4 regions of the Oceanobacillus sp. HCA-5259 genome follow, and region 4 is predicted to be linked to each of the others. Evidence: riboswitches for the same ligand, from Rfam matches in the RefSeq annotation. Region 4 holds a riboswitch; each other region holds the start of a gene.
The links. Region 4 has a riboswitch for thiamine pyrophosphate ahead of thiW (energy coupling factor transporter S component ThiW). Riboswitches for the same ligand answer to the same signal wherever they lie in the genome.

Region 1: another riboswitch for thiamine pyrophosphate. It lies ahead of WKU33_RS03045 (YkoF family thiamine/hydroxymethylpyrimidine-binding protein); the one in region 4 lies ahead of thiW (energy coupling factor transporter S component ThiW).
Region 2: another riboswitch for thiamine pyrophosphate. It lies ahead of thiM (hydroxyethylthiazole kinase); the one in region 4 lies ahead of thiW (energy coupling factor transporter S component ThiW).
Region 3: another riboswitch for thiamine pyrophosphate. It lies ahead of thiT (energy-coupled thiamine transporter ThiT); the one in region 4 lies ahead of thiW (energy coupling factor transporter S component ThiW).

The regions. Positions count from the first base shown of each region.
Region 1 is NZ_JBBKBV010000003.1:118,142-125,767, forward strand. It holds gene WKU33_RS03030 (CrcB family protein) at 177-530, opposite strand; gene crcB (fluoride efflux transporter CrcB) at 536-910, opposite strand; gene norA (multidrug efflux MFS transporter NorA) at 1,342-2,514, shown strand; TPP riboswitch at 2,576-2,677, shown strand; gene WKU33_RS03045 (YkoF family thiamine/hydroxymethylpyrimidine-binding protein) at 2,757-3,341, shown strand; gene WKU33_RS03050 (ECF transporter S component) at 3,359-3,964, shown strand; gene WKU33_RS03055 (ABC transporter ATP-binding protein) at 3,945-5,537, shown strand; gene WKU33_RS03060 (energy-coupling factor transporter transmembrane component T family protein) at 5,512-6,300, shown strand; gene WKU33_RS03065 (MBL fold metallo-hydrolase) at 6,685-7,488, opposite strand; gene WKU33_RS03070 (nitroreductase family protein) at 7,601-7,626, opposite strand, start outside.
Region 2 is NZ_JBBKBV010000001.1:82,705-90,330, reverse strand. It holds gene menC (o-succinylbenzoate synthase) at 1-397, shown strand, start outside; gene WKU33_RS00430 (nucleoside triphosphate pyrophosphohydrolase) at 502-828, shown strand; gene WKU33_RS00425 (DMT family transporter) at 840-1,082, opposite strand; gene WKU33_RS00420 (Lin0512 family protein) at 1,115-1,474, opposite strand; gene WKU33_RS00415 (cysteine hydrolase family protein) at 1,475-2,089, opposite strand; gene thiM (hydroxyethylthiazole kinase) at 2,091-2,870, opposite strand; TPP riboswitch at 2,978-3,079, opposite strand; gene WKU33_RS00405 (hypothetical protein) at 3,164-3,472, opposite strand; gene WKU33_RS00400 (hypothetical protein) at 3,777-4,415, opposite strand; gene WKU33_RS00395 (hypothetical protein) at 4,840-5,145, opposite strand; gene WKU33_RS00390 (HXXEE domain-containing protein) at 5,255-5,761, shown strand; partial or broken gene WKU33_RS00385 (SDR family oxidoreductase) at 5,784-5,876, shown strand; gene WKU33_RS00380 (DUF4367 domain-containing protein) at 5,955-7,121, opposite strand; gene WKU33_RS00375 (hypothetical protein) at 7,370-7,626, shown strand, end outside.
Region 3 is NZ_JBBKBV010000004.1:46,406-54,031, forward strand. It holds gene WKU33_RS03665 (VanW family protein) at 1-326, shown strand, start outside; gene WKU33_RS03670 (YceI family protein) at 372-908, opposite strand; gene WKU33_RS03675 (M3 family oligoendopeptidase) at 1,165-2,943, shown strand; TPP riboswitch at 2,999-3,103, shown strand; gene thiT (energy-coupled thiamine transporter ThiT) at 3,225-3,803, shown strand; gene WKU33_RS03685 (zinc-binding dehydrogenase) at 4,080-5,060, shown strand; gene spoVAE (stage V sporulation protein AE) at 5,323-5,673, opposite strand; gene spoVAD (stage V sporulation protein AD) at 5,681-6,685, opposite strand; gene spoVAC (stage V sporulation protein AC) at 6,687-7,160, opposite strand; gene WKU33_RS03705 (YhcN/YlaJ family sporulation lipoprotein) at 7,178-7,626, opposite strand, start outside.
Region 4 is NZ_JBBKBV010000005.1:5,614-13,239, reverse strand. It holds gene WKU33_RS04390 (spore germination protein) at 1-656, shown strand, start outside; gene WKU33_RS04385 (GerAB/ArcD/ProY family transporter) at 666-1,763, shown strand; gene WKU33_RS04380 (Ger(x)C family spore germination protein) at 1,777-2,928, shown strand; TPP riboswitch at 3,128-3,233, shown strand; gene thiW (energy coupling factor transporter S component ThiW) at 3,319-3,804, shown strand; gene thiD (bifunctional hydroxymethylpyrimidine kinase/phosphomethylpyrimidine kinase) at 3,835-4,659, shown strand; gene thiE (thiamine phosphate synthase) at 4,662-5,285, shown strand; gene WKU33_RS04360 (PH domain-containing protein) at 5,506-5,925, opposite strand; gene WKU33_RS04355 (5'-3' exonuclease) at 5,936-6,814, opposite strand; gene WKU33_RS04350 (dynamin family protein) at 6,815-7,626, opposite strand, start outside.

The DNA of each region.
Region 1 (7,626 bases), on a different contig from region 4:
CCGTCTCAATTGGCGGAACCTTTATTTTAAATAATGCAACGCCTGAAGATGGAGCAGTAACACCGGCCATCGCCTCTTTTTGAAGTATTGGTTACTGAATTAGTTGCATTGCAAGTTCCTCCTTTTTATGGTAAATAGATGATAGAATACCATCCTTGTTTTATAATGCAATCCTCCTAAAAATAACTCCCACAAACAACTCCTAGAAACGCCAAAGCAATCCCCAAAACATACGTCAGCCCAGTGTAAAGGAAAAACTCCCGCTTATTCCCCTTCCTCCACAACACTCCCATCTCAAGTTTCAACGTTGAAAATGTCGTAAAGGCACCAAGAAAACCTGTCCCCAATAAGAGAAGTAATAATTCATCTACCCCTGCACCTATAAGCAATCCGAGCAAGAATGCACCTGTCAGATTGACGAGAAGTGTACCCATTGGTACGGCTTTTTCCGGATCGTTCATCTTCCCCGAAATCGAATAACGCATAATCGCGCCAAAAAACCCACCGACACCAACGATTAATAAATACATCCAGTTCATTTCTCTCCAACTCCCCTACTAACCCGAAAACCAACTTCACACATACCAAGCCCTCCAACCAAACTCACAAAAACATAGACGCACCCAAGTAACATCGACTGATTTTGGAACAACTCAACCGTTTCCACACTGACAGCGGAGAATGTAGTGAACGAGCCGACAAAACCCGTTGTTATCGCTGTTTTCAGCTTTTCATCCAGATGAATCCTTTTAAACAGTCCGTAAGTCAGCCACGCAAGTAAAAAGCTCCCTATCAAATTAACCAATAACGTCGCATAGGGAAAAACATGTTCTGTCATAATTAGAATTCCTATACTATACCGCAGCATCGCACCGAGTGCTCCGACAAGTCCAATATAGATATAAATCATTCATCCAACATCCTTTTTATCACGTATTAACAGTCTGTAATATACCCATCTCTAAACATGAGGGAAAACCAAAATGTTAAGGCGGGCGATATACAGTCCGTAAATCCCTGATTCTGTTCAACTAACATTCAGTGGAGGAGAAGGACCCCCCCCCCCGCTGAATGAAGTTTCACTTTATTAAGATATTAACGCAAGCAACTGTCGCATTTGTAAAAGTCAAAGCAGTTCAGCCATCCTATCAAGCATACATAATGCGCAAAATGGGAGAATAAAACGAGAGATAATTACTACAATTGCTAGCTTGCTTAAATTGTTTCAGGTTGCGAAAATTAAGTTATAATAAATAGTAATATATGCTTGCATCTCTCATCGAATCAGAGTAAAATTTCTATGTTTAGTACAGAATATCATATCACCTAGGAGAAAAAGCTATGAAAAAGAAAGATTGGACATTGACGCTTCTGCTTACAAATATATTCTTTGTATTTTTAGGAATTGGACTTGTTATACCGGTTCTGCCAACTATTATGAATGAACTCGGCATCAGTGGTACTGTTGTCGGTTATTTAACGGCTGCATTCGCTTTAGCTCAATTGATTTTCTCGCCCTTGGCTGGAAAAGCAGTTGATAAATATGGGCGTAAACGCATGATTGTCATTGGTCTTTTTATCTTCAGTTTTTCCGAGTTTTTATTTGGTCTTGGTAAAACAATTGAAGTATTGTTCGCCTCACGAATTCTCGGAGGAATAAGTGCCGCATTCATCATGCCTGCTGTTACCGCATTTATCGCAGATATTACGACGCTGAAAACGCGGCCTAAAGCACTCGGCTATATGTCAGCGATGATTAGTACCGGATTTATTATCGGACCGGGAATTGGTGGCTTCTTAGCAGGGATTGGTACGCGTGTACCATTCTTCTCTGCTGCGGCGTGTGGTTTAATTGTTGCTTTCGTTTCGATTTTATCCTTAAAAGAGCCGAAGTCGAAAACAGACGATATGGCTGATATGACCGAAGAACTCGGCAAAAGTGGCTTGAGGAAAGTGTTTATGCCGATGTTTTTCATCGCTTTTATTGTTATTTTAATATCAACATTCGGTCTTGCCGCGTTTGATTCTTTCTTCAGCCTTTATACTGATCATAAGCACGGATTCACTCCTTCTGACATTGCGATTGCCATTACAGGTGGTGCGATTATCGGAGCGATTTTCCAGGTTGTATTGTTCGATTGGTTAACAAAGTTGATCGGAGAAATCAATATTATTCGCTGGTCGCTCGCCATTTCTGCTATGCTGGTCTTTGCCATGACACTCGCTAATTCTTATTGGCAAGTAATGGCGGTAACCTTCACGGTATTTATTGGGTTTGACCTGATTCGTCCAGCTGTTACCAACTATTTATCAAAAATCGCCGGGAATGAGCAAGGTTTTGTTGGCGGCATGAACTCATTCTTCACGTCCCTTGCTAATGTATTTGGTCCAGTAGTTGGTGGGGTTTTATTTGATATAGATATCAATTATCCGTTTGTTTTCAGCTCGATCGTTATTGTCGTCTGTCTCCTTATCACTATATTTTGGAAGAAACCGGATATTAAAATTGATTAAATACTTTACAAAATACCGAAACATGTATACAATCTGGAATTAGAATAACTGCATATCAAAACATAAGCACTAGGGGAGCTGCGTCATGTGGCTGAGAGGATTAATCCGACCCTTACTACCCGATCTAGATAATACTAGCGTGGGGAAGTGCAGTTTACGAATATTATGTTGTTAAAATTAATGTGTAAACTGCATTCCCCTTAGGAATGCAGTTTTTTTATTATCAATAGGAGGAGATTGGAATGCGTAACAATTGTGGAACTAGTCGAATTGTAGGTTGTCAATTTAGTCTGCACCCGATGAGTGATAATTTTGTTGATATTATTCTATCAACATTAAGTGAGGTTGATACCTCCAAGGTTTGGAAGGAAACAGATGATGTCAGTACGTGTATCCGCGGAAAAATGATCCATGTTTTCGATGTTGCAAAAGCAATCTTCCTACATGCAGCGAATACTGGGGAGCATGTTGCTATGAATGGTACGTTCTCCATCGGCTGTCCTGGTGACACGGAAGCTGACGCGTATATGGATGAAACAGACATACCATTGAACGAAGAAAAAACGAAATCGATCCTCCAAATCGCCGGTTGTAAATTTTCCCTTTATCCAATGGGGCATGAAGATTACATGGATAAAATCTATGAACAAATCAATCTATCAAAGCATCGTAATGTCACGGTTACTTCTACACATTATGCAACAAGATTAGACGGAGACGTTCATGATATCTTCAATGCATTACATGAATCCTTTGAACTCGTCCAAGAAAAAGTCTCTCATGTCACCATGACATTTAGCCTTTCCGCCAACAGTCCTACAAAATAAACCTAGGGAGAAGTGAAATGACAAAGCATTGGAAATTAAAAGAAATTGTTCTCATGTCGATATTAGGTGTCGTCTTCGGGATCATTTACTTAGCATTCTTTCTTGTTGGTCAAGGTATTCGTAATATTCTTGCTCCATTTGGTCTCGCACCGTTTGGGTATGAAATTATTTTTGGCATTTGGTTCATTGTTTCCATCGTTGCAGCTTATATCATTCGGAAGCCGGGGGTTGCCTTTACAGCTGAACTTATCGCAGGAGTTACCGAAGTATTATTGGGAACTGCCGCGGGACCCGGACTTATTCTAGCAGCTGCAATTCAAGGCTTAGGAGCAGAGTTTGCCTTCGCAATAACAAAATGGAAGGATTATCGTTTACGCATTTTAATTCTTTCCGGTGTCTTTGCAGCCGTTTTCAGTTTCACTTGGAATTTATTTTCATCCGGAAATATCGCGTTAGCCCCTGCATTACTTATAGCGATGTTAGCTGTTCGCATCATCAGTGGTGCCCTTCTCGCGGGTGTCCTAGGGAAATGGTTGAGTGACAAATTAGCAAAAACTGGGGTCCTTCGCGGCTATGCCTTAGGAAAGGAGATACAGAAAAAACGTGAAAAAGACGCAGCCTAATCCATTACTTTATGTGGACAATTTCTCATTCGGCTATGAAAATTCGGATAAACCATTACTCAATGAACTGCACTTTTCCTTAAGAGATCATGAGACGACCCTCCTTATTGGAGCAAGCGGTTCAGGGAAAAGCAGTCTAGCTCTATGCCTAAATGGGTTATATCCCGATACAGTAGAAGGCATTTCTTCCGGCGACATCTTTCACCGGGGGAAAAATATACAAGACTATCAAAAAGGAGAGCTCAATCAGAAGATCGGGATTGTCTTTCAAGATCCGGAAAGTCAATTTTGCATGATTACCGTAGAGGATGAACTTGCTTTTACATTGGAAAACAGAAAAATTGCCCCTTCCGAAATGCCTGAGCGCATTTCGGAGGTGTTGTCTGCCGTTGGAATGAATGGTTTTCAAAATCGAAAAATCTACGAGTTATCTGGAGGACAAAAGCAGAAACTTGCTCTAGCAGCTGTTCTTTTATTGGAACCGGAACTATTGATCTTAGATGAACCTACAGCAAATTTAGACCCGGTTTCTCGAATAGAATTTATCCAATTAATTAAACAAATTCAAGAAAAACAAAAGCTAGCTGTGTTTATCATTGAACATCAAATCGAGGACTGGCTGGATATTACCGATCGTATGCTTGTTTTAGGAAAACAGGGTACAATCATCGCAGACGGCAATGCAGCATCCATCTTTGCAAATCATCATTCTTTATTAAAAAAAGAAGGAATATTTTTACCAAAGCAGTTTTCTAACGCTGCCGATCCTTACCCGATTCCTGTGAAATCCCCTCCCTCTATCAAGAGAGATGTCCTAATAACGATAGAGCAGATGAGCTTCCATCATAAGAAACAACCCATTTTACAAGAAATAAACTTAAAAATTCATCGGGGAGAATTCGTCGCCATTGTTGGGGAGAATGGAGCTGGAAAATCTACCTTACTGCAATTAATGACTGGGTTATTAACCCCTCAAAAAGGAACTATAAACTTTTACGATAAACCGGTGGAGCAATGGGAGGAAAAAGAGCTGCGAAAAAGAATGGGATATGTCTTTCAAAACCCGGAGCATCAATTCATCACGGACACCGTATACGATGAATTAACATTTGGAATGAAATTGAATGGATGGTCAACAGCTGAATTAAATACCGCTGCAACCACACTTTTAAAGCAGTTCCATTTAGAAAAAAATAAATACAGTAATCCTTTTTCCTTAAGTGGTGGAGAAAAGCGCCGCTTAAGTGTAGCAACGATGCTGGATGAAACACCAGATATTTTATTTTTTGATGAACCGACATTTGGTCAAGATGCAGAGACTACGAGAGAACTGATGTACATGATTGATAGCTTGAGACAAAATGGAACGGCAATCGTCTTCGTCACGCATGATATGGATATCGTGGATACAGTTGATCGGACGATTGTATTATATCAGCAGCATATTCATTACAATGGCGAGCCGGAAAGTCTTTGGAGGCAAGCTGATCTATTGGAAAAAGCGCGATTACGTCCGCCTTACCGGACTCGAGTACTTCATAAAGAAGGTGAAAGCCTTGATCTCGTTCATTAATCCAACAATCAAAGCACTTGCCATCTTCATTCCTGGCATTTTGCTCAGTTTTACGTTTGATGTGTTTACTCCACTCGTTTATTTTTTATTTATCCTTATTGTGACATTCACGATGAGCGATATCCCCTTCATTAAATGGCTCAAGATTTTTAGCCCATTTCTGCTTGTGGCGCTCAGCTTTGCCTGGATGACCATTCTGTATACAAATCAAACCTTTTCCTATGGCGAAGTTTTATTTACCCTTTTCGGAAGCGAAATTACAAGGGGAAGTATTATAACAGGGATTAGTCTCGCCTTACGATCTCTTTGTTTTGTATGCTTGTCGATCCTATTTGCTTTAACGACAAACTCGACCAAATTCATGCTAAGTTTAATGCAGCAATGCAAGGTTTCCCCTAAAATCACATACGGTATTCTGGCTGGCTATCGCTTCTTACCTATGTTTCGGGACGAACTGCAGATTTTAAGGCAAGCTCACCGGATTCGTGGCTTTGGCAGAACGAAAGGGATAAAAGGTAAATGGCAGCAATTCAGGAGATATTCTATTCCACTGCTGGCAAATGGAATCCGAAAAGCTGAACGAGTTGCCATCGCGATGGAATCAAAAGGTTTTACAGGTGATACAGACCGCACCTACTATCATGAAATGAACGTCTCTCCTAAAGACTGGATGTTTTTCTTTCTTATAGTAGGCGCATTTTTTATCATCCTTGCTTTTTCGTATTACCTTGGGTACTTAAATATATTTGGCAAGCAGTTCTAGTTCTAAGAAGCTCTATAAATACCATCACTTGATTATTTCTACTTGACTAATCATATTAGTTATATTAAATTACTTTATAACAAATTCTCAGGTTTGACACTAAGAATCGCAAAAAACGTTGTGATTTCAATGTTTTTGCGGTTTTTTTGCTGGCTAAAACAGCGTACTATTTTCCTTTTTCGTTTCTTTTAAATTTTATTTCATTTTGGATCACTATTTGAAGTAAAGAACTTAAAGAAACATTATAAAGATTCATCCCAATCCCAATAACACATTTTTTTCTACTTCCCTTTCAATTTAAGAAGATTTTCCCGGATTTTTGAATGAGGGTATTATGTTCAAATAAGACCGGAGATGTTTTTTTGTACGTCCATCGGAAAAGTATTATTTATCCCTTTCTCTTACCACCCTACTTGCATTATCAAAATGAATACTTTTCATCCCTTCAAAAAAAGTATATTTCTCACGTAAAACGTCAATCAGACTTTCATTATCAAGAGGAAGTTCTTCTAAATAATACTTCGAGAAATGAAGCCTACTTACGATTTCCTCTTCGCTTTGCGTAGTAGTCCCATGGCCTGGAACAAGGATCCGAATCGAATGATGATGTAAAATCTGTTCAGCAGTCCGGATCGTCTGTACGTAGTCTTTATAATTACTGAAAATGAATGGAAACTCTACATCGGATAAATAATCACCTGCAAGAAATATTCCATAAGGCTCAATCACTGTAAACAAACTATCCTTTGTGTGCCCAGGCGCAAGATAAAATGTTAAAGTCACTTTCCCCAACCTTAATGTTTGCACGTCTCGGGTTACAACAATATCCGCCGATGGATAGATTGATTTATAATTTCGCTTCAAATAATACATTTGATCAAATGCTTCAATTTCTCGCAATACTGCTTTTTTATTCGGATTTTGCTGAAACACCTTTGTAGCGATGACTTTTGCCTCCGGGAAGGCCCCTGCTCCAATAATATGGTCAAAATCACTATGTGTATAAATAATATATAATTGCCGGTCACCAATCATTTCATCAATACAAGCCCTAATTGTTTCTATTTCTTTAGGAAGCCATGTTGGATCCGTCATTATAACTGCATCCTCTGCTTGAATAATCGCCGAGGTTGTCATATATAGAGCACTTTGGAAAACAGTTATATGTTGATTTTGGAATTGAATCATAAGAATGCCCCCTGATTTTATCACGCATTAACGGTCTGTAATACCCCTACTGAATGAAGTTTCACTTTATGAAAATAGCCCAAATGATAAAACTCTCATTTGGGCACGTCCATTATTTTTTAAACTTTCCATTAAAAA
Region 2 (7,626 bases), on a different contig from region 4:
CTTAGATGAAAGCATCAATTCGTTGGAAGATGCACGAAAAGCGGTGGAACTCGGAAGTACGAAAGTTATAAACGTGAAGATTGGCCGTGTTGGCGGATTATCTGAAGCGAAAAAAATCCATGATTACTGTGCGGAGAAAGGTATCTCTGTCTGGTGCGGCGGGATGCTTGAATCAGGAATTGGCCGGGCCCATAATATTGCGCTAACATCGCTGCCGAATTTCACCTTGCCTGGTGACACATCCGGCTCCGACCGCTATTGGGAAAAAGATATTATCGCACCAGAAGTTATCGCGAATAACGGTTATATTACGGTTCCTAAGAAAGCTGGCATCGGATATGAAATCGACCGGGAAGCAGTTGATGCATTCACGTTCAGTAAGAAACATTATCGTTAAATTGAGAGCGAACGTTTTTCTTGTCGGTATTTAGGGAACGATTGAATATAGGTAATTTCGCTTCCCCATATAATCGACAACAATGAAAAAGGAGTGTTTCCTAAGTGACGACGTATAATAAACTTGTCCGCGACGGTATTCCGTCAATATTGGAACAAAACGGTCAAGCCTTCAATACCGAAACCCTTAACCAGGATCGTTATATTATGGAGCTAAAAAAGAAACTGAATGAAGAAGTGATGGAATATCAAGATGCAGCAAATGACGAAGATGCATTAGAGGAACTTGCTGATATCCTCGAAGTCATGCAGGCCCTTGTCGGTATCCACGACACCACGATGGAAGATGTAGAAAAACGTCGGGCCAAAAAGGCAGAGGAATGTGGCGGGTTTGAAGAGAAGATTTATTTGGTTGATGTGGAGGAGAAATAGCGATGAGGTACTTAGACTTTCCCTAAGTGCCTCATTTTAACATGCCTTTTTTCCGGACTGCTCGAGCTTCCTCGCCCGGACATTCCCCTTATATATAAATTTCCCTGTCCAAAGAAAAGCACCAGTATCGCAAGCAAACCTGTACCAGTCAGAAAAGAGATGAGTGCACCTTCAATCGTCCCAATTCTCCGACCCAGTGAGGCGTTGACGGACGATTGACTGCCTACTAAAAGCCCACCCATCATCATACTCATTTGCTTTACCAACTAAACTAAATGTCATTTCATTAATACCCAACCTCAACGACTGCATTCACAATATACATTAAATCATTTTCATCCTGTTGATCTTCAAGGAAAATACCGCTCGTTGTCGCCATACCTCCAGCAACGGTTTCTACCGTTACCGTTCCATAAGGAAGCAAACTTTTAATTTTTTCATGGTCAAGCTTTTCCTCGTCTTTTGGTACAGCGAGCTTAACGTTCACCCGCATATTGTTCAAGTCTTGACTTGGCAGCATTTTCCTTATTCCTGGCATGGAATTATAATGGATCGCATCCATAATCGCACGTTCGGCAGCTACATTTATGTCCTGGCCGTGGAGATCAATTCCCATTCCTGCTTCGATAAATAGAATTTCTTTCAATTATATTTCCCCTTTCCATTGTTTTTTTACTTCAACTGCGTGAACAACTTCTGCAAATGTTCCTTGGAGTAACTCTAATGCGTCGTGATGTAGTTTTTCATTATCCGAGACGACACAATTAGAGGGAACCGTTACGAAAAAATCTCTCATAGAAGCATCACGAGCAGTCGTGTCAATACACACATTCGTGTAAGCTCCAATAATCGTAAGATGGCTTATACCATTTGAGCGTAATAAAAGCTCAAGATTTGTATGGACAAACGCACTATACCGATGTTTTACGACAACTTTTTCTCCTGGAAGCGGAGTGAAATACTCATGAATTTCCGCTCCCCAGCTTCCAGGTTCACAGTAGGATAAATTACTTTTCTGATTGCTTCGGCCGAATCGTTCATTTGCAGAAGGGGATTCCGTCCAAGCACTATGTTCCGAGATCACATGAATCACTGGAATCTCACATTCTCGTGCTGCTTCTAGCAAATCCTTCATCTGTTTCATTTTTTCATAAAAAGCATGAATATCTTTCCCGCGTTTACCTGCGGTGCCTTCCGGATGGCAAAAATCATTTTGTAAATCGACTAGAAGTAGAGCTACGTTCCCGTTTGTTGTATTCATTCTAAATCTCTTGCAGCTTTTTATACGTATTCACCGTCTCCTGATCCAGCAGATAAAGCTGATCAAGCAAAGCAGGGATGAACGTGCCCGGCCCTTCCGCCTTTTTCATCGCAAGTTCCGCAGCTATCCCGTAAGCTGCAGTCACTTCCACACTCGCCTCATACAAGTCTTCGGCAACACTTAAATAAGGCCCAACGAGAGACGAAAGCAGGCACCCGCTTGCCGTAATATTTTGTAGCATGGTATGCCCATTATTACAAAGACTCATGCGCGTTCCGTCTGTAATGACGTCTGTTTTCCCTGTTGCAATAACAACCGTATCATATTCTTTCGCTACTGTTTGAGCAATTTTCGGATCAATCGATTCAACCGTAGAGTCAGGGCTTTTCATAATATCAAGCGCTCCGCCAAGTACAGAAATTTCCCCAGCATTCGCTCGGATAGCAGCGAATTTCACCTTTTCCAATAATTCATTAATCACTTTCGTACGGAATTTTGTTCCCCCTGCTGCGATGGGATCAAGAATGACTGGAATTCCTTTTTCATTCGCTTTAAGGCCAGCAAGCAGCATCGCCTCGGCCCGATCCTCGGTTAAAGTTCCGAGATTCAATACGACAGCATCCGCATGACTCGCATTCTCCTCCGCCTCTTTTGGTGTATTCGACATGGCTGGAGACGCACCAATCGCAATCAAACCATTTGCCGCAAAATTTGTCGCAACCTCATTCGTGATGTTATAGATAAACGGACTTTTTTCTCGAATTTTAGCAATATAGTTCATGTAAACTTCCTCCTTTTTAGTAAATTGAAATAGATTAAGGGCGAGGTAGTTTTTAAAAAAGAAAAACCACCCCGGGAATTGGAGTGGTTATTAATACAATTTAAGTATGTATACCAACTCCACTTTCCTACGCTAGTATGAACTAGATCAGGTTCAAAGGGATTAAGAAAAAGTCTTATCTCAGCCGACTGGCACCCCTAGTGGAAAAATATCTATTCTTTATGACTAGTCTATCTTATTTTTAATATAAAAGAAAGGGTTTGCGTGCGTGCACCCAAACCCTTTCTTTTATATTAAAAACCACCATATGGCACGAATCCGGGACCGTACTGCCAAAATCCCGGGCCGGGTCCGAAGCCAGGACCGTAACCAAATCCGGCCCCTGGACCGAACCCAGGACCGTATCCCGGTCCAAAGCCAAAACCTGGTCCTCCAGCGATTAAACTGCCACCTAAAAATCCTAGTCCTGCTCCTATTAATCCAGCTGCAAGCGGATCAATACCGCCACCTGGCCCAAACGGACCCGGCGGACGAGCCCGGTGCATTTCTGGATATGGTAATGGCGAATGATGCATCGGTACATGATTTACAAATCCATGCATGTATATGCTCCTTTTCAAGAAAAATTTTATCCTGTTCTTTCCCTTCCCTACAGCCTATGGCAGAGTACAGGAAACCGCACTAGACAAATCCCTATTTTTGACATGAAATTTGGGTCGGAAAACGAGATGAATCCTTTTTCTCAGGTGACTATGCATTCAGAATATCGAAAATACAAATTCCGTGAGCAACATGACAGTATTCCGGACATATAGAAGGTTATCAATCCCTATTGACCAGCTCATTTCGCCTAAGAGGAGCTATCAACGTCAGGATGTTAAGATTCCTAAATACCCCACTTCCCGCTTAAGACTTGCTCGGAAAAATGGTGTAAGACCACGAATAAATGAAATCAATAATAAAAACAATCCCCCAAACCATTGAAATGTTATACATCATTTCATTTGCATAAGGTGATGCCAAGTAATTGTCATCACCAATCCACGAAAGATCAGTCAGGTAATTCATCGCCTGATTGAGATCCTTTATTCCATAGCTCCAGAAAACAATCTGGACGGCTGCGAATATAAGTAAATGGAAAATGGAGCTGTATCGATTGATTTTGGCAATATATTTCGGGTCTTTTTGTCTCCTGATGATTTCTTTATCCCTTTCAGTAAGTAAGTCGATACCGCGCAAATTACCAATCTTCAAGCGCATCCAACGGTCCAACTTCCGGAAATCATTGATGCCAAAAGTGCACGCATACAAAATAAAAATCAAAATAACAATTTGAAACATCGAAATCTCGCCTGTTTCCCGGTAAATAAGGAGAGCAAGCACTCCCTCAACGATAAATAAGCCGAGAAAAGACAGCAGAAAGATAAGACTTAAATTCCGTTTGTTGAAAAAATAGCGGATGACCCCGAATAGAATTAATGAGATAAAGGACAGTATCTCTGCAGCGATAAAAATTTCCCATTGATGTTGGATTAGAAAGGTCATTTGGTGGCTCTCCCCTTTTGGAATTGGTTTAGGTTAATATGAAAAACACTCACTTGTAGTTTTACGGCGGAAGTGAGTGTTTGGTTTCAATGATTGCGCCTATAAATTCTCTTAAAACCATCGGATATGACTAAGTTGTATTTTTAACCTGTCTAGCTTTCTCTTGAATTTCCCCCGTTTATCGGTGATTAGTTGGATTTCAGATTTCAAAGCAATCTTTTCTGCCACGGTTTCGATTGTCAAGTTCTCTGTATTAATCCGTTCCTGGAAAATATCATGCGATAGTCCTGCGATACATCGATTGAAACATGAGGGAAACCCAATATATGAAGGTTGGGATATACAGTCCGTAATAAATCCATGATTCTGTTCAACTAACATTCAGTGGGAGAGGTAAGGATATCCCCACTGAATGAGTTTCACTTTATGGCACGGGTTGCAATATCGGCGGTCCACCTAAAGACGAATCTTTAAGTCTTTTATAAGCAACATAAAAGGAGATCATTGCACCGATAACAAAGAACATGGCTGAAACAAAGGAAAGTTCTTCTAAAGATATTATCTCATTTGAAGAGTTTGTTGATTTTGATTCTTGTGGTGATGACATAATGAGTACACCTCCAAATATCTTTTCCTTCTTTAATGTATTCAAGCGGAGAAAATATTTTACTCTTTTTAAAGGAAGACAGCCTTCAGATAATAACCTACCCGCCGATTGCCTTCCAGCCATGCGAAAAGTATTAATTATAAACTCGTATAAAGATAGGAATAATCATGTTAAAATACTGTTATAGAAAGGTTTTAAAAAAGAGCATTTCTAAGAAAGGAGTTAAAAGGTTATGGATATCCATCTATTCGTCCTAATTTTCACCATCATTTTCATGCTCCACAACCTAGAAGAAATCATGACAATTGAAAAATGGTTCAACAAAACGTATCCAAGAATTCGCAAAAGAATCCCTGCTTTTGTAGAAGAAGAACTCAGGAAATTTGAGACAATGAATGCAGCCAGATTTTCTTTCGTTGTATTTTTACTTTCTATCCCAGTAGCTATTCTGATTGTAATTACAACAATAACTGAGCACTATCTTCTATTTCTCGGGTTAAATCTGTTATTTGCTTTAAATATTTTTACCTATCCCGTACAATCCTTATACTTACGCAGCTATACTCCAGGTCTTTGGACTTCTGTATCACTGATCATTCCTTATTATATTATTCTTTCTTATCATATATCTAATACTGGTTTATTAACATTCAACAATTTATTAGGTGCAGTCGTAATTCTAATCTTGTTTATTCCTATTTTTCTCCTCAGTCATAAAGCAGCAGAAAAATGGAACTAACTCCTCGAGACAAAATTCAACAGTAGCAAATCTTGTCCTTTACTTAGCATCCGACGAATCCAGTTATTCCACTTGTTCTGAGTTTATCGTGGATGGTGGAATTACCGCAATATAATAAAATTTTCACACCAAAAAAACGACAGAGATTATCTAAAAATATTCCCTGTCGCTTTTTATTAGACGAAATGTGCTCTTACTCAATCCCCTCTGCTATTTGCAGAAACAATTCTTTCGGCATTTCAGATTCTTCGCCAATTAATTCAAGAAACACATCTTCATGTTCCCAAGTGAGACACATGAAACCATCATCATCAACCGCCAGATTACCTTCATTACCATTAATAGTGATTGTCTCCGTCTCTTCCCCTTCAAACATTCCATCATAATCCTCTTGTGAAGGATAGATGCTAAATACGAAGCCGTTCCAATCTTCATCCTCATAAATGAGATAGACCATCTCTGACTCATCATCCGAGGAATAATAGGATTCCGTCATTTCATAGCCCTCCGGTACGAATGTAACATCGGGAATCGTATAATCTACATTTTCCTTAATTTCCTCAAGTGACATTTCTTCCTCGAGAAATGCAAAATCTTCTTCCCATTCCTCTTCCGTTACAGCATTTTCTTTTACTTCTTCTGGAATTTCAATTGGCTCAACTTCATTCACATTCGACACCGTAGCTTCCGCTGTAACTTGAATAGATTCACCGTCCATTTCAAATTCCGCCTGAACAGTTTGTGATTGGATCAACATTGACTCTTTATCAACCTTCATTTCGGTCTCAAAACTGTTAATCGTAATGTCGGAAAGGTCTTCTTCCAAGTCAATATCCATCGTCAAATCTCCCATTGATGTATCGAAATATGGTTCGATTAATTCCTCAAATTCTTCTCCCTCACCGGTTAACGCAAGGATATACTGATCCTCTTCCTCCGTCATTTCAAATTGATCAGCAAACGCCTCTAGTTTTTCAAGTTCACCTTCATTTAATTGGTCAAAGCTCTCTAGTCCCATTTCTTCTTCATCCGTAATGAACCATTCACCGAACATGTTCATATACACTTCTTCACCAACGATATATGTCTCCACATCCATAGAAATTCCAGTCATCCCCATCGTCATGTCTAAATAAAGTGTGTCCGGATCATGTGTGACGTCAGCCGTACCTTCAATCGATACAATCATATCCATAATCTCTGTATCGATCTTCATCTCTGTCGTATAACTTTCTAAATCAGCATTCGCTTGAATTGCCTGCTCCAACACTTGGCCTTCTGTTAACGGCTCCTTATCTTCCCCACAAGCGGCAAGCAGTAAGAAGCTTGCCATTATCAATAAGGCAATGGTTTTTCTCATCTCTTTTTCCCCCTTTTACTTATGCAACATCTTTAAAAATAACAATTGAAAAAGTGACCCCTAACTCCTCTCTCATGTAGACATGTATAGGAAAATCCCTTTTGTAAAACTAAAGAATATTATACCCCAATACTTGGTAAATGGGGATAGTTATTTAGATGGATATGAATTTTATTTTTTAGTAAAATGAAACTTAATTACTTGCCACTCGTATGTAAGATATAAATGTATGAATCGGAGGATATTTAATGAAAAAGTATCTTGTCTTTATCATTAGTTTTATTGTAATGTTCACCGTATTCCAGGTACTGTCTGGCATGTTTCTAACATGGATATATACTCCGAATATTAGTTCAGCTTGGAGCATGCGTACTGGTCTCTCCCAGGAAACCGTTATTACAGGCTGCAATTCATTTGGGCTACCATTGTTTACTGCTGCGCTTGCTGCTTCTGTTGCTTATGTGACCTTCGTGAAGTTTGCAAGGCGTAGGAAAGAAAATATTAA
Region 3 (7,626 bases), on a different contig from region 4:
CAGAAGAGAAAGGGTATCAACGAGCGCCGGTTATTGTAAAAGGTGAGTTCTCAGAAGATATCGGCGGGGGTATTTGTCAATTATCATCAACAATTTTTAATGCAGTTGATTTACGTGGTATCCAAATGATTGAAAGGTACACTCATAGCCGCTCCGTTCCTTACGTACCCCCGGGAAGAGATGCAACCGTAAGTTGGTGGGGACCAGATTTTACATTTAAAAATTTATACAATGAACCAATCGTGCTTACCGCCTATGCAGCAAATGGCAGCTTAACAGTTGAAGTATTCTCTTCTGAAACAGTAGATTATTTCCAATCAAAATAAAAGCAGTATCCCGGGTTCATGGGGATACTGCTTTATGTGCATCAGTTACTCAGCTTTATGAAGTTCTAGTTCGAAGTGGATTTTTACTTCGTCGGATACGAGTACGCCGCCTGTTTCAAGTGTAGCATTCCAAGTAAGTCCGAATTCTTTACGGCTGATTTTCGTTTCACCGCTGAAGCCGGCAACTGTAGAACCGCTCATCGGGTCTTTACTTTGACCTTCAAATGTAACGTCTAATGTAACTTGATTTGTATTTCCGTTAATTGTTAAATCGCCAATTACATCATATTCATTATTTCCTTTGCGTTTTACATCTGTTGAAACAAATGTAAGTGTCGGATGATTCTCTACGTCAAAGAAGTCTGCAGAACGAAGATGGTTATCACGGTCTTCGTTACGTGTGTTTATACTTGCAGCATCAATCGTTACTTCGATTTTCGAATCGGTAAGGTCTTCCACATCTGCTTCGATCACTGCATCAAATTTGTCGAATGTTCCTTTCGCTCGAGAAATCATCATGTGTTTAACCGAAAAACCTACTTCACTGTGCGCCAAGTCTACCGTCCATTTTTCTCTAGTCATTTAAAATCCCTCCAAATATTATTAAGTATTCCTCAATACTTACTTTCTGTTACCTAGTATAAATTAATAAATCGGTAATGTCAATATATCTTAATTAAAAAATATTTATTTAAGGATAAATTAACAAAACGAAACCATTATTCAAATACCACTAAATAGACTATCTCAAACTTGTTTTCCGTGTAAATGGATCTTAATAATGCAATCCTTCAGATATTTCGATACAATAATATGGGGAGAAGAAGGAGGAAGAGAAATGAAAGAATATAATCCAACTTGGGATTTGGATTCACTATTTCCAGGAGGAAGTGCGTCACAGCAATTCAGAGATTATCTTGGTCAGATTCGAACGGAGATTAAACAATTAGAAGGCCAATTCACCACATTGGAAGTGGGGGTAGATTCATTTTCCACGATGCTTAGCCAGTTTATAAAGGAATTGGAGAAGACAATGTTCAAACTTCGTGAGGCTGGAGCGTTCGTCAGTTGTTTAAGTGCGCAAGATGTAACGGATGAAGGGGCTAAAACACTAGTTGCTGAATATGGCACACTTTCAGCTTCGTTTAATGGCGTGCTGACAACTTTCATGCAGAAACTTGCGGAAATCCCGGACGAGGAATGGCAAGCAACCATTCAGCACGAAGCGTTACAAGAAATAGGGTATGTATTATCAGAATATCGTAATAAAGCACGGGACTTACTTGCTGTGGAACAGGAAGTGCTGATTAATGATCTTGCTGTCGATGGTTATCATGCATGGAATCAAATGTATAATACAATCGTAGGGAATATGACAGTGGAAATTGAAGGGGAAGAAAAGATAGAGTCCTATTCAATTGGTCAGGCCTCCAATCTGTTAACTTCAAGCGACCGAGCAACTAGAAAGAAAGTATTTGATAAGTTAAACGATGCATGGAATAAACAAGCATCCTTATTTGCACAAACATTGAATCATTTATCAGGTTTTAGACTACAAATGTATAAGCACCGCAAATGGGAAAATGTATTAAAAGAACCGCTGAGTATCAATCGGATGAAGCAAGAAACGTTAGATGCGATGTGGACAGCGATAGCTAATAATAAACAACCTTTTGTCGCTTATATAAATAAAAAAGCAGAACTATTGAATATAGATAAATTAAGCTTCTATGATGTCGATGCACCGATTACCGACCATGTTAAAAAATTGAGCTATACAGAAGGCGCCAAATTTATTATGGATCAATTCCGTTCTTTTAGCCCAAAGATGGCGGATTTTGCTGAGCAAGCTTTTGAAAAACGTTGGATTGAAGCGGAAGATCGGCCTGGCAAACGTCCTGGCGGTTTCTGTACAAGTTTTCCTGATAGTAAGGAAACAAGAATTTTTATGACGTATTCCGGAACAGCATCGAATGTTGCCACGTTAGCCCATGAACTTGGTCATGCTTATCATCAGCATGTGATGAATGACGTTCATGGTCTTAATCAACGTTATGCAATGAACGTCGCGGAAACGGCCTCAACTTTTGCGGAAATGATTGTCGCTGATGCAGCAGTTGAACAGGCAGAAACAGCAGAAGAAAAGAAAGCTTTACTTGAAGATAAAGTTAATCGAAGTGTTGCTTTCTTTATGAATATTCATGCCCGGTTTATCTTTGAATTAAATTTTTATAAAGAAAGAGAAAAAGGTTTTGTCTCACCGGCAAGATTGAATGAATTGATGGTGGAAGCACAGAAAGAGGCTTATCAAGATGCACTCGATGAATATGATCCTTATTTCTGGGCGTCGAAACTTCATTTCCATATAACAGGGACACCATTCTATAATTTCCCTTATACATTTGGTTATTTGTTCAGTCTTGGTATTTATGCCCGCGCAAAAGAGCTGGGAGAGAGCTTTGAAGACGACTATATTGCATTACTGGAAGATACGGGACGGATGTCGGTAGAAGAGCTTGCGATGAAACATTTACAAGTCGATCTTACAAAACCGGACTTCTGGGAAGCTGCAATCGAGCTTTGCATCAAGGACGTCGAAGCGTTTCTTAAACTGTAAATTTGTTTTATAAGTGTACATTAGCTATAATAGGGTTAACGAAAAAAGCATAGAAAAAGCCAACAGGGGGAGCTAATAGCTGAGAGTGGGCAACGAGGATTGCTCAGACCCTTTGAACCTGTTAGTTAGTACTAGCGTAGGGATGATGGTTTTTTGATGGATAAAAAGCAATGTGAGCGGATTCCCCATCAGGAACCTTCCCTTGGCATTGCTTTTTTTGTATTTAAAAAAGTTGTTCAAAATAGCTTATAAAAAGCTTATAAAAAGGGGAGTTATAACGAATGAAGTCTAATAAACTACTATTTTTAATTGAAGTATCAATCTTCACTGCTTTGGCGTTGCTTTTAGATATCTTGCCAATATCGTTTAAAATCTGGGCGCAAGGTGGTTCGGTCTCCTTTGCAATGATTCCGGTGTTTATAGTAGCGTTCCGTTGGGGATTAAAAGGTGGATTAGTATCCGGTTTCCTCTGGGGGATGTTACAGATTGCAACGGGGAACGCATATATTCTGACGCCACTTCAGGGGTTCATTGATTATACACTTGCCTTTACGGTGATCGGTTTTGCCGGTCTGTTCGCAAGACAAGTTCAAGAAGCGGTACGGGACGGGCGGACAAAAGTGTACCTAACGTATATAACGGCGGGTGTACTGCTTGGTTCTGTGTTGCGTTTCCTTGCACATACCGTTGCTGGGGCAGTATTTTTCGGTTCAGCAGCGATTGAGGGACAATCAGTTTGGGTGTATTCGATTATCTATAATTCATCGTACATGTTCCCGTCATTTGTATTGTCAGCAGTGATTGTATTTTTCCTATTCCACAAACAACCGCGCGCATTGCTCAACCTAGCATCAAGCTAAACCGCAATCTATCCGCTCACATTGCAACTGTAAAAATAATGATCTCTCCCAAATTAAGGAGAGATTTTTTTAGTTTAACTGTTTCAAAGTGAATACGTAGATCTCTCCGGCGCAGGAGTCTCAAGGTTTAGGCTGCGAATCTTCAGAGAAGAATTTTCAGCACAACATTATAAAAAAGAATCAATTCGTTCTGGTTGATAATTCGCCCAAAGTCGCTGATAATAGAAGATAATTATCTGAATAGATATAAAAGTGCATACGAAAGGGGAAGTGGAAATGAAGGCATTTGTTGTGGAATATGGAGAATTAAAACTAAAAAGTATGCCCGAACCAAAGCCGGGAAATAATGAAATTGTTGTTAAGCTAAAAACAGCGGGTCTGAACAGGAGAGATCTCTATATACCGAACCGGAGAGGTAACGATAAAGAAGCTTTAATCCTCGGTTCGGATGGAGCGGGGATCGTCGAATCAGTTGGAGCAGATGTTACTCGTTTTAAAGTGGGGGATGAAGTCATCATCAATCCATCACTTAACTGGCACGAAAATAGTGATGCACCACCAAAAGGATTTGACATCCTCGGAATGCCTGATCACGGAACTTTTGCCGAAAAAATTGTGATCAATGAAGAACAAGTAGAAATGAAGCCAGATTACTTAACATGGGAAGAAGCCGGTGTGCTCGCTCTTGCTGCATTGACAGGTTACCGTGCATTAGTGACTAAGGGGAATATTAAAGCAGGAGAGACCGTATTTATTCCTGGAGCAAGTAGTGGGGTGAACACGTATATCATCCAATTTGCAAAAAGCATCGGTGCACGCGTGATTGTTTCTTCAAGAAGTGATGAAAAGTTGAAGCAGGCCCAGGAGATCGGAGCGGATCTTGCCATTTCAACGGAAAGTGATTGGGAAAAGGAATTGGAGAACGAGCAGATTGATCTTGTGATTGACAGTGTAGGTGCAGCAACGTTTAATCGTTCGTTGGACGTATTGAAGCAAGGCGGAAAAATTGTTATTTACGGAGCTACAGCTGGGGATGAAATCGACCTTAACTTACGTGCCTTTTTCTATGGTCAGTATCAATTGTTCGGCTCCACGATGGGAAGTCGTGAAGAGTTGCAACAGGTATTAGCCCATATGGAAAAGCATGAAATAAGACCGATTATGGATAAAACCTTTGAACTGGATGATGCCCAAGAAGCGTTCAATCATCTGGAAGTGAACAGCCAGTTTGGTAAAATTGCTTTATTAATCGAATAGAAATAGGACCGGTAAATTTCCCGGTCCTATTATTTTTATCGGAACTGAAAACCACGGTCTGTAACGAAATTAAGTGGACATCCCCTTTTTCGCCGTCAATTTTGGCTAGGAATATGCCTCCATCTACAATCCGAAAGAATGTTACATTTGCTTTCTAATCCGCTTGAAAAAAGGAGTAAAAGGCAGCAAGCGCTAGCGGTGCGAATATGGTTGTTAATGTTCTTTTGATAACATAAGTGAAAGATCTGTCTGTTACAAAACACTAGGCTTTCGGCTTAAAGAGAATGGCACCGAGAACTCCAAAAATAATTGCTGCTGAAATACCGGCACTCGTCACTTCAAACATCCCTGTAACAACGCCAATCAGCCCGTGTTTCTCAGCTTCAGCCATGGCTCCATGGACTAAAGAGTTCCCAAAACTTGTAATCGGTACAGTCGCACCTGCCCCAGCGAAATCAATTAACGGTTCATATAAACCGAGTCCGTCAAGAATAGCACCTAAAACTACGAGAGTTGTTAATGTGTGAGCAGGACTGAGCTTGAATACATCAAACATAATTTGTCCAATAACACAAATAAGACCACCAATAACAAATGCCCAGAAAAATATCATGAACAAGTCACTCCATTTCAATTGAGACTGCATGTGCAATAGCGGGAATCGAATCCTTTTGCTGAACGCTTAATGGGGAGTGCAAAGAGCCGGTAGCTACGAGTAACATCCGTTTAAACTCTCCTTGCATCATCCGTTTCAGAAAATGCCCGTACATGACAATTGCTGAACAGGCTGTGCCGCTTGCACCTGCTTGAACAGGTTGATCGGGACCGTAAATCGTCATACCACAGTCCACGTATTGCTTATCTTCTAGTTGAATGCCTTGTTGCTTTAATAAATCAAAAGAAGTATTTCTTCCAATTTTACCGAGATCTCCAGTTATAATCAGGTCGTAATAAGTTTCATCTACGTTTCTTTCCTTAAAATGCGTTTGAATCGTTTCCACTGCAGCAGGGGCCATTGCCCCTCCCATATTGAAAGGATCCGTTATTCCCATGTCAACGACTTTCCCAATTGTTGCAGAGGTCACAGTTGGACCATTCCCTTGCTTACTGAGAACGGCACAACCCGCTCCGGTAACTGTCCATTGCGAAGTCGGGGGTTTTTGACTGCCATAATCATTCGGATAGCGGAACTGTTTTTCCGCTGCGGCATGGTGACTAGATGAGCCACTTACAATAAAGTCGGCAAATCCGCCATCAAGTAAAGCAGCGGATAATGCGAGCCCTTCTGTAGAGGTAGCACAAGCGCTGAATAAGCCGAGGTAAGGCATCGCCAATGCCTTGGCACTAAATGTTGTAGGAGTAATTTGATTGATTAAATCTCCACTTATAAAGAAATTTACCTGCTCTTTTTCGATTGGGCTTTTCTTTAAGGCAATTTTAACTGCTTCTTCCATTAAACGCTGCTGTGCTTTCTCAAAAGACTTCTCTTCAAGCCAGCCATCATCAAATAAATGGTCGAAATCACTGCGGAGAGGGCCATCTGCTTCAAATGGTCCTCCCGTTATACCGGTAGCGAGAATGACCGGTCGATTTTTAAATTCCCATGTCTGCTTTCCAAGTAACATATTATAAGCCCCCCAATTGCAGGAAAATCGTTTTGATTAATGCAATAATAAATGCGGCAAATACACCGTATACAATGACGGGACCAGCAAGTTTAAACATATTTGTCCCTACCCCGATAATAAAACCTTCTGTACGGTGCTCCATCGCTGCAGAAATAACTGCATTACCGAACCCCGTAACGGGAACTGCAGAACCGGCACCAGCGAATTGACCTAGGCGATCATAGAGGCCAAAACCTGTCAGAATCATCGTGATGAAAATGAGCGTTGCAGTCGTTGGATTGCCTGCTGTTTGTTCGGTAAAGTCGAAATAATAAATATAAAAGGTAGTGATTATTTGTCCGATTAAACAAATAAGGCCACCGATAAGGAAGGCTTTTACACAGTTAAGTAAAATTGGTCGCTTCGTCTCTCGTTTTTCCTCAAAGGATTGATATTGTTTAGCCTTCTTTTGCTCATTTTTTTGCTCTGTCATGTAAAACACCTCATTCCTTACGTCTGTTCTTTAGAAAGCTTGCGGATTCTTTCTAACTCTTTATTTAATTCAGCTTTGGATAAATCCCCACTATTTAACCGTTGTTCCAGTTTCTTTAATTCGAGAAAGATTTTCTGATCTGTTGATAGTTCAACTTCATGTTTATTGAATGTAGTTTCAACCGTGTTTTTCAGATCCTTCTTCAAGTCTTTTAATTGCAAACGGTCATGATGTTTTGGATTGACGGCAACCATAATCACTTTGTCATTATTGATTGCAATCACTTCGTTGACATCATGCTCTTGTTCAATAAGTTCTTTTGCATGGTTACTTGTTTCTTGTTTAAAATTGGTCGAAGTGCGCAGGATGGAGGAGTTTGTTTCACTTGCTGATTGTCCAGTGTCATTCGTTGCGCAAGCGCTCAATATAAGGAAGAGAAGAAAGGGAACTGCAAATACATTAGGTT
Region 4 (7,626 bases):
GCATGTTTGTCCGTTTTCTTCGCTTTCTCGCTGCATTTGTGACTTTACTGTTAACACCAATGTATGTCGTTGCAACTACGTATCATTATGAACTAGTTCCATCCCAGCTTTTAGTTTCACTCGGTGAATCTCGGGCGGTTGTTCCTTTTCCTCCGCTCATTGAAGTACTCCTGATCGAACTTGTAATTGAACTATTACGGGAAGCTGGAGCAAGACTGCCCACTAAAGTTGGTCAGACCATTGGTATTGTTGGTGGTGTGGTTGTTGGAACTGCTGCGGTTCAAGCTGGTATTTCAAGTAACATTCTGATCATTTTGGTTACAATGAGTGCTTTAGCTTCTTATGCGACGCCTAGTTATATCATGGGTAATACGGTAAGATTTGTTCGTTTTCCACTCTTTTTCCTTGCTGGTTTTTACGGGATTATCGGGCTGATGTTTGGTATCTGTTTATTAGTCATCCATTTAGTCCGTTTGGAGTCTTTAGGCAGGCCTTACCTATCACCATTGTACCCACTCCGGCTGGCCGATTTTAACAAAACTTTTTACAGTCTGCCAGAGCAAACGAAATATCAACGATTTTTATCGTATCGACCAAAAGATAAACGATTTTTTAACAAAGAGAAAGCTATGGAAAGAAGAGATATTGATGAGTAGGGATTGTATATGAAAATTAATCTTCAAATACCAAAAGGTGAACAATTCCGTTCTTTCTATATGCTTTTTATTATTGCCTCCATGCAGCTGGGTGTTGGATTGATTGGAATCCCACGAATTGTCTTTATGGAAGCAGGGCATGACGCATGGATTTCGATACTCATTGCCTACCTCTATATTGCCCTGCTCCTTTTTGTCATGTTATATATATTGAGGCAATATGAAAATACGGATATCCTCGGCGTTCAGGCCGACCTATTTGGCTGTTTTATTTCAAAAGTGCTCGGAACGGTATACATCCTTTATTTTATATTCTATATCTTATCCACACTCGTAACCTATATCGAGATTATTAAGGTTTTTGTTTTACCGGATAGTAATGCATTCGTGCTGGGATGTATGCTTCTTATTATTGCTATCTATACGGTATTTGGCGGTCTAAAAGCAGTTGTTGGCGTCACCTTTCTCTTCTTTATGTTCTCTTCTTGGTTATTTGTTTTATTAATTCAACCAATTCGACAAATGGATTTTCTCAACTTTCTGCCTGTGATGGATAAAGATATAATGGATATTTTACGAGGCACAATTGCTGCGTCTTATACATTTACAGGATTTGAAATCTTGTTTTTTATCTATCCCTTTGTAGCAAATAAAAAAAAGATTGGTAAGCCTGTTTTCTTAGGACTATCCTATTTCACTTTCCTCGTCCTTCTTTCTACAAACATAGCGATTGGATTTTTAAGTCCAGCTCAATTGGAAAGAAGAATTTGGGTTGTATTAAACTTGTTTAAAATTCAAACCTCTCCTATCATCGAGCGGTTGGACTACGTTGTCATTGCAGAATGGATGATGGTTGCGATGCCAAAAGTGATTCTTCTTATGTGGTGCATAAGTTATATAGCGAAACGTATTTATAATCTTTCGAACGAAATTAGTGTTTACACAAGTGCAAGTATCCTTCTAATTCTGATCCCTTTTTTTAATGAGCATTTTATCATTCAGCGTTTGATTGATAATGTTAGCAGGGTATCCTATGGGATTGTATATATTTATCCCTTCCTTCTTTTGCCACTCGTTCTTTTAAAGAAAAAAATACGGAAGAAATAAGGAGGGTGAATACATGCGAACTGCTAAGTTAATACCGTTATTCATATTTATTGTATTTCTGCAGGCTTGTCTGGAAACGACGCAAATTGAGAAGTTGGCAATCATTAATTCACGTGGAGTTGATCTAATAGATGAAGGGGAAAAAAGAATGATTGAAACGACACTCGTTCCTTATATTTTTGATCCGCATGCTCCGGAAATGACAAGTTTGTTGATTGGAAGGGGCCGTACGATTAAAGAGGCCCGTTCAGAAGCTGAAAAACAATCGCCCTATCCATTAGTCCCCGGAAAAATCAGTATAGAATTTTATGGAAAAGAAGCAGCTGAATCAGGCATTCTTCCCTTTCTAAATACACAAGTTCGTGATGCAACTGTTTCTGAAATTATGCAGCTAGCCGTAACCAATCAAACTGCAAGAGAAATTCTTGAAATAGAGCAACAAAGTGTAGAATTAAATCGAACAGAGTATTTACAAGACTTAATAAGTAAAGAGGTCGAAAAGGGTACTTTACCACGAATTACCTTACAGTTTTTCACGCGATTAGTGCAACAAGTCGGCATTGATCCGATACTTCCAGTAATAGACGTAGTGGATGGTAAACCTACACTAACTGGTGCAGCCGCTTTTCGGGCAGACCAGTATGTTGCTAGCATATCAGTAAAAGAATCATTCATGGCTAATTTATTGAGACAGCGTTTGAGAGGAACCCCAATTGATGTAGGCGTCCCTCGTGAAAATTATCTGGACGAGATAATTGCTTATAAAGGAGAACCGTCAGAAATTGAAGATTCGATTTATCTTTCTTTAATGCTTAATACAGGTAAAGGGAAAATAAAAATTGTCGACTCTGATTCGTTAGCGTTTAAGGCAGATATCACAATGAAACTGGAATTATTAGAAACCTCAATCCCAATGGACATTAAATCAGAAGATACTTCTCGGAAATTCGAACGTGATATAGAGAAATACTTTGTAAGAGAATATGAAAACCTATTCGCGAAACTTCAAGAAGTAAACTCAGATGCATTGGGTCTTGGGAGAAAGTATATCACTTCAAGAAAAGGAAGTAAGACGACTAACAAGGAATGGATGGAAAAATATCAAGATGCCAAAATAGAATTTGATATCGATGTGACAATTGTCAACTTTGGGGCGATTGATTAATAAGCGGACAGCTAAAACCTTTATGTTTAGCTGCCCGTCTTTTTATTTAACAGCTTTCGCACATTGCCGCCATGTCCTGTGCTGTTGCAGATATTTCTTAAGATCAAAAGTATCCGGGTGATACACTGCACCCTTACCTTTTTCAAAACATGTGACATTTATGAAAACTTTTGCTATGCTAGATTCGAACTAAATAATATGAAACTACTAGGGGTGCCCTAACTGGGCTGAGAGGAAAGTGTGTTTCCGACTCTTATCGACCTGATCTGGTTAATGCCAGCGTAGGGAAGTAGTGAGATTGTTCTCATAACTATTTTCTTGTGAAGCCAGGTCTAATCATGACTTGGCTTTTTTATTGGTTGATTTTCCCCTTAAGATTGGAGGTCAAGTATGAATAAAACTCGTCTCATCACGACGATGGCCGTCTTTATCGCAATTGGAACAATCAGCGCACAATTAATCTGGTTTCCCGCCGGTGTAGCCCGCGCTTATCCAGTACAGCATGCGATTAATGTCATAGCCGCTGTCACCTTGGGACCTGGTCCGGCAGTCATTATTGCCTTCATGATCAGTCTATTACGCAATATGCTCGGGTTAGGAACTTTATTAGCTTTCCCAGGTGCAATGGTCGGTGCTTTTCTTGCAGGGTTCCTGTATAAGAAAACCAAGAAGCAATCACTCGCCGCATTAGGTGAAGGAATTGGCAGTGGGGTTATTGGTGCATTATTTGCAGTGCCATTTGCTTATGTATTTATGGGAACATCGGCCGGTGCATTTGTTTTCATCCCCCCATTCCTTGTAAGCAGTATATCTGGAGCAATTCTTGGACTGCTCGTCGTATCTAAAGTTTCCACCAAGGGCTTAATAAAAAATTAAAATAAGTAAGTTGATGAAGGAGAATGTTCAATGAAGAATGTTGCATGTGCTCTAACGATAGCGGGTACGGACCCGAGCGGCGGTGCTGGAATTCACGCCGATCTGAAAACGTTTCAGGAATTGAAAACTTATGGGATGTCGGTTATCACCTCCATCGTGTCCCAAAACACGACAGGTGTTCAAGCTGTTTCCCACGTCTCTCTAGAAATGATCGAACAGCAACTAGACTCGATTATTTCTGATATGCCTATCCATGCATTTAAAACAGGGATGATTGCCAATCAGGATATGATGAAATTGATTTATAATAAAATAAAGCATTTGGATGCACCTTATGTTATGGACCCGGTCATGGTTGCCACAAGCGGTGACACATTGATTGAACGCGATTCCCGTAATTATCTGCGGAAGAATTTGCTTCCGCTTACAACAATTGTAACTCCAAATATTCCAGAAACAGAATATCTAATAGGTGAAAAAGTTGAAACCGATGAGGACATGAAGCAGGCTGCCGAAATGCTTGTGAAAAATTTTGGCGCGAAAGCTGCACTAGTTAAAGGCGGTCACCGCGAAGGCGATGCGGTTGATTTCCTTTATGATGGTTCAAGGATCCATAGCTTTTCGGCTCCCCGAATAAATACAAATAATACACATGGTACAGGTTGTACGTATGCAGCAGCGATAACTGCTAATCTAAGCCAAGGCCTCCCTCTTAACATTGCGGTTAAACAGGCAAAACATTATGTAACGCTCGCGATCAAGTATTCTTTGGACTTAGGAGCTGGTAGCGGACCGACGAATCATTGGGCACCGCGTATCCATACAAATAATTTAACGACAACTGAGGTGGAGTAACGATGTCATCATTTAATCCATTAAGCTTAAGGAAATATTTCATTATGGGTAGTCAAAATGTTAAAGGTAATCCCGTTGCTGTTCTGGAGCAAGCTATACAAGCTGGAATTACAATTTTCCAATTTCGGGAAAAAGGTCCAGGCTCCCTTTCAGGAGATAGTAAAATTAAGTTAGGAAAAGAATTGCAGGCAGTTTGTAGCGTACATCAAATTCCATTTATTGTTAATGATGATGTAGAATTAGTAGACAAATTAGATGCAGATGGGATACATGTCGGGCAAGATGATCAATCGGTGAAAGAATTACGGGAGATGTTTCCTAATAAAATCATTGGATTATCTGTTTCAAATCAGGACGAATTAAATAATAGTGCGCTAGAATATATTGATTATATAGGTGCTGGTCCAGTGTTCCTTACTACAACGAAAGTGGATGCAAAATCTAGTGTCGGGTTGGATTGGATCCGTTTCTTGCGTGCAGAATTCCCTGAGTTTCCGATAGTCGGAATCGGTGGGATTAATACAACAAATGCGAGCTCAGTATTAAAAGCTGGAGCTGATGGTGTTTCTTTCATATCCGCTGTAACGAGAGCAGAAGATATAAAAGAAGCAGTAAGTAAATTATAATATTCTTATTTTTTGTTCGCTATGGCAAATAACAGACAGGAAATTATGGACGGTGTATACAATGGAATCTGCTCCAGCGCTTTATATTCACCACAAGAGTGCCTTCTGGGCGTTGATAAAATACGTAAAAGATTTAACAATCGATACGCAAGGCATCTACCTTATATCAAAGAATAAGCATAGAAAACAGCCTCATACATTTTTGTACGAGGCTGTATTTTTATTTATTTTTTGGAAGCAATCGGTCATCAACCGGAATCTCCGGTCTTATATCTAAGAGCATAGAGATGAATTGATCCCTATTTTCCGGCGATATAGCAACTACGTCAAGTTTACTACAAGATATTTGTATTCGTTTTAAGGATAGTGCCGGAGAGTTAAGCGGCATTTTTGACAAAGCAATTAATTTAATGTCCGGGATATGAACAGTCTGCCGAATCGGGCCATAATAGATTTTTATCTTGTCCCCTTCTATTTTATATCCAGTCCGGAACCAGAACCAGAGCAGAAATGCAGCTAATCCGAACATAATGAACATGGTTGTAACCTGCCCTTTTAAGAGTGGAAATAATATCCCAAGTAGCGAAATTATCCAGACGATGCCAGTTATCCACTTGTCTCTTATGGATGGAAAATACATAGACTTCCTCCTATTTGGCACTTATTGCGAGCATCCGGTCTAAATTTTTAAATTCGAGCGATTCCAGTTTCGGTTCAATCTTTGTTCGATCAAATCTTTTCTGTGCCGTTTCCAGCTCACAAGAGACGGGTACATCACATTTAATTTCAGCAAGTTCCCTTGAAATGTGAAGCATCTCAAGATCGGTTTCTAATTTGGTACGGATCCCTTTTGTTAATTGATCCGTATTAGCTAGAAGTCCTTCAATGGATTGATACTCTTTAATTAATCGAAGCGCCGTTTTTTCCCCTATTCCTTTTACACCTGGGTAATTATCTGCGCTATCTCCCATTAATGCTTTCATATCAACGACTTGGTGTGGATATATCCCTTTTTTCTCAAAGAAGTTTTCTCTTGTAAACAATTCATAGTTCCCTTGTCCTTTTCTCATGATTGAGACGTGTATATTCTCATCAACTAGCTGAAGCATATCCTGATCTCCCGTTAGAATAATAATCTCGTGATCTGCTTGAAATAGACGAGCAAGGGTACCAATACAGTCATCTGCTTCATAATTTTCCAGACCGACATTTGGGATGTTGAAAGCTTCGACGACTTCTTTAATTAAGTCGAATTGTGGTACAAGCTCTTCCGGAGGTGCCTCGCGGTTTGCTTTATAATCTGGATAAATTTCATTACGGAACGTTTTGCTCCCCATGTCCCAGCAACAAATTACGTGGCTCGGTTCATACATGTCAACTGCATCAAGGAAATACCGTAAAAATTGATAAATTCCATTTGTTGGTATTCCTTCACTTGTTTTCATAAAGTTTCCTCGGAAGGCAGTAGCGAAAAATCCTCTAAATAACAATGCCATTCCGTCTACTAATAAAATCTTATTCTTTTCCATTTATATATCTACTCCTACCTTTTCTTCCATTATGAGTTTTTCCAACTGTTCTAGTGTTTCACCTAATCTTGGAAGTTCTGCTGGTGCTGCTAATATCGTGAAGTAATTAGAAACTTGTTGCTCCAGTCGTTGGATGGTTGACTCTTTCATCACCTTGATTAGTTCTTGCCACTGCTCTTTGTAACCTGAAACCATCCTCTCTTGATTTGCTTGGATAAACTTTTCAATTGATGGTAAAAGCATTTGATACAGTTCTTCTTTCATTGTTTCTTTTTCATTTTGTACGAAAAATGCTTTTGTTCCTTTATATTTTCCAATAATAGGCTGGAAGAGTTTCATTTGTATAGCTGGCATTTTCTCCTCATAATCCGGTGTATATAATTCATAATCAAACTGGTCCGGTAAAGCAAATAGTGAATTAATCTCCTTATTTCTTTTATGCATTGCCTGGTATACCTCATTTGCCAATCGTAATGTATGGCGTTCCATCCTTAAAGATACGGCTTGAAGTTCTTGATTAAGTTCAAATTGAATATATTCGATTAAGTTCTCTAGCGCATTCCTCAACTCGGCAGTTGCTTTTCTGCCATTTTCAGTAATTGTTGTTGGATTGAACATTTCCTTAAACATATCGTGATAACGAATACTAAGTCGCTCTATAACATAGTAGAGCTGCTTCTCAATCCGTTGCTCGAGCTGCTGCATATAGACATCCGTTTCATATGTGCGAACATATGTAGCGGCTTGTGTCTGGTCTTGTTTTATCCGCTCTTTTTGCTGCTCTTTATCTGCTTCATCAAGTGTGATAGAGG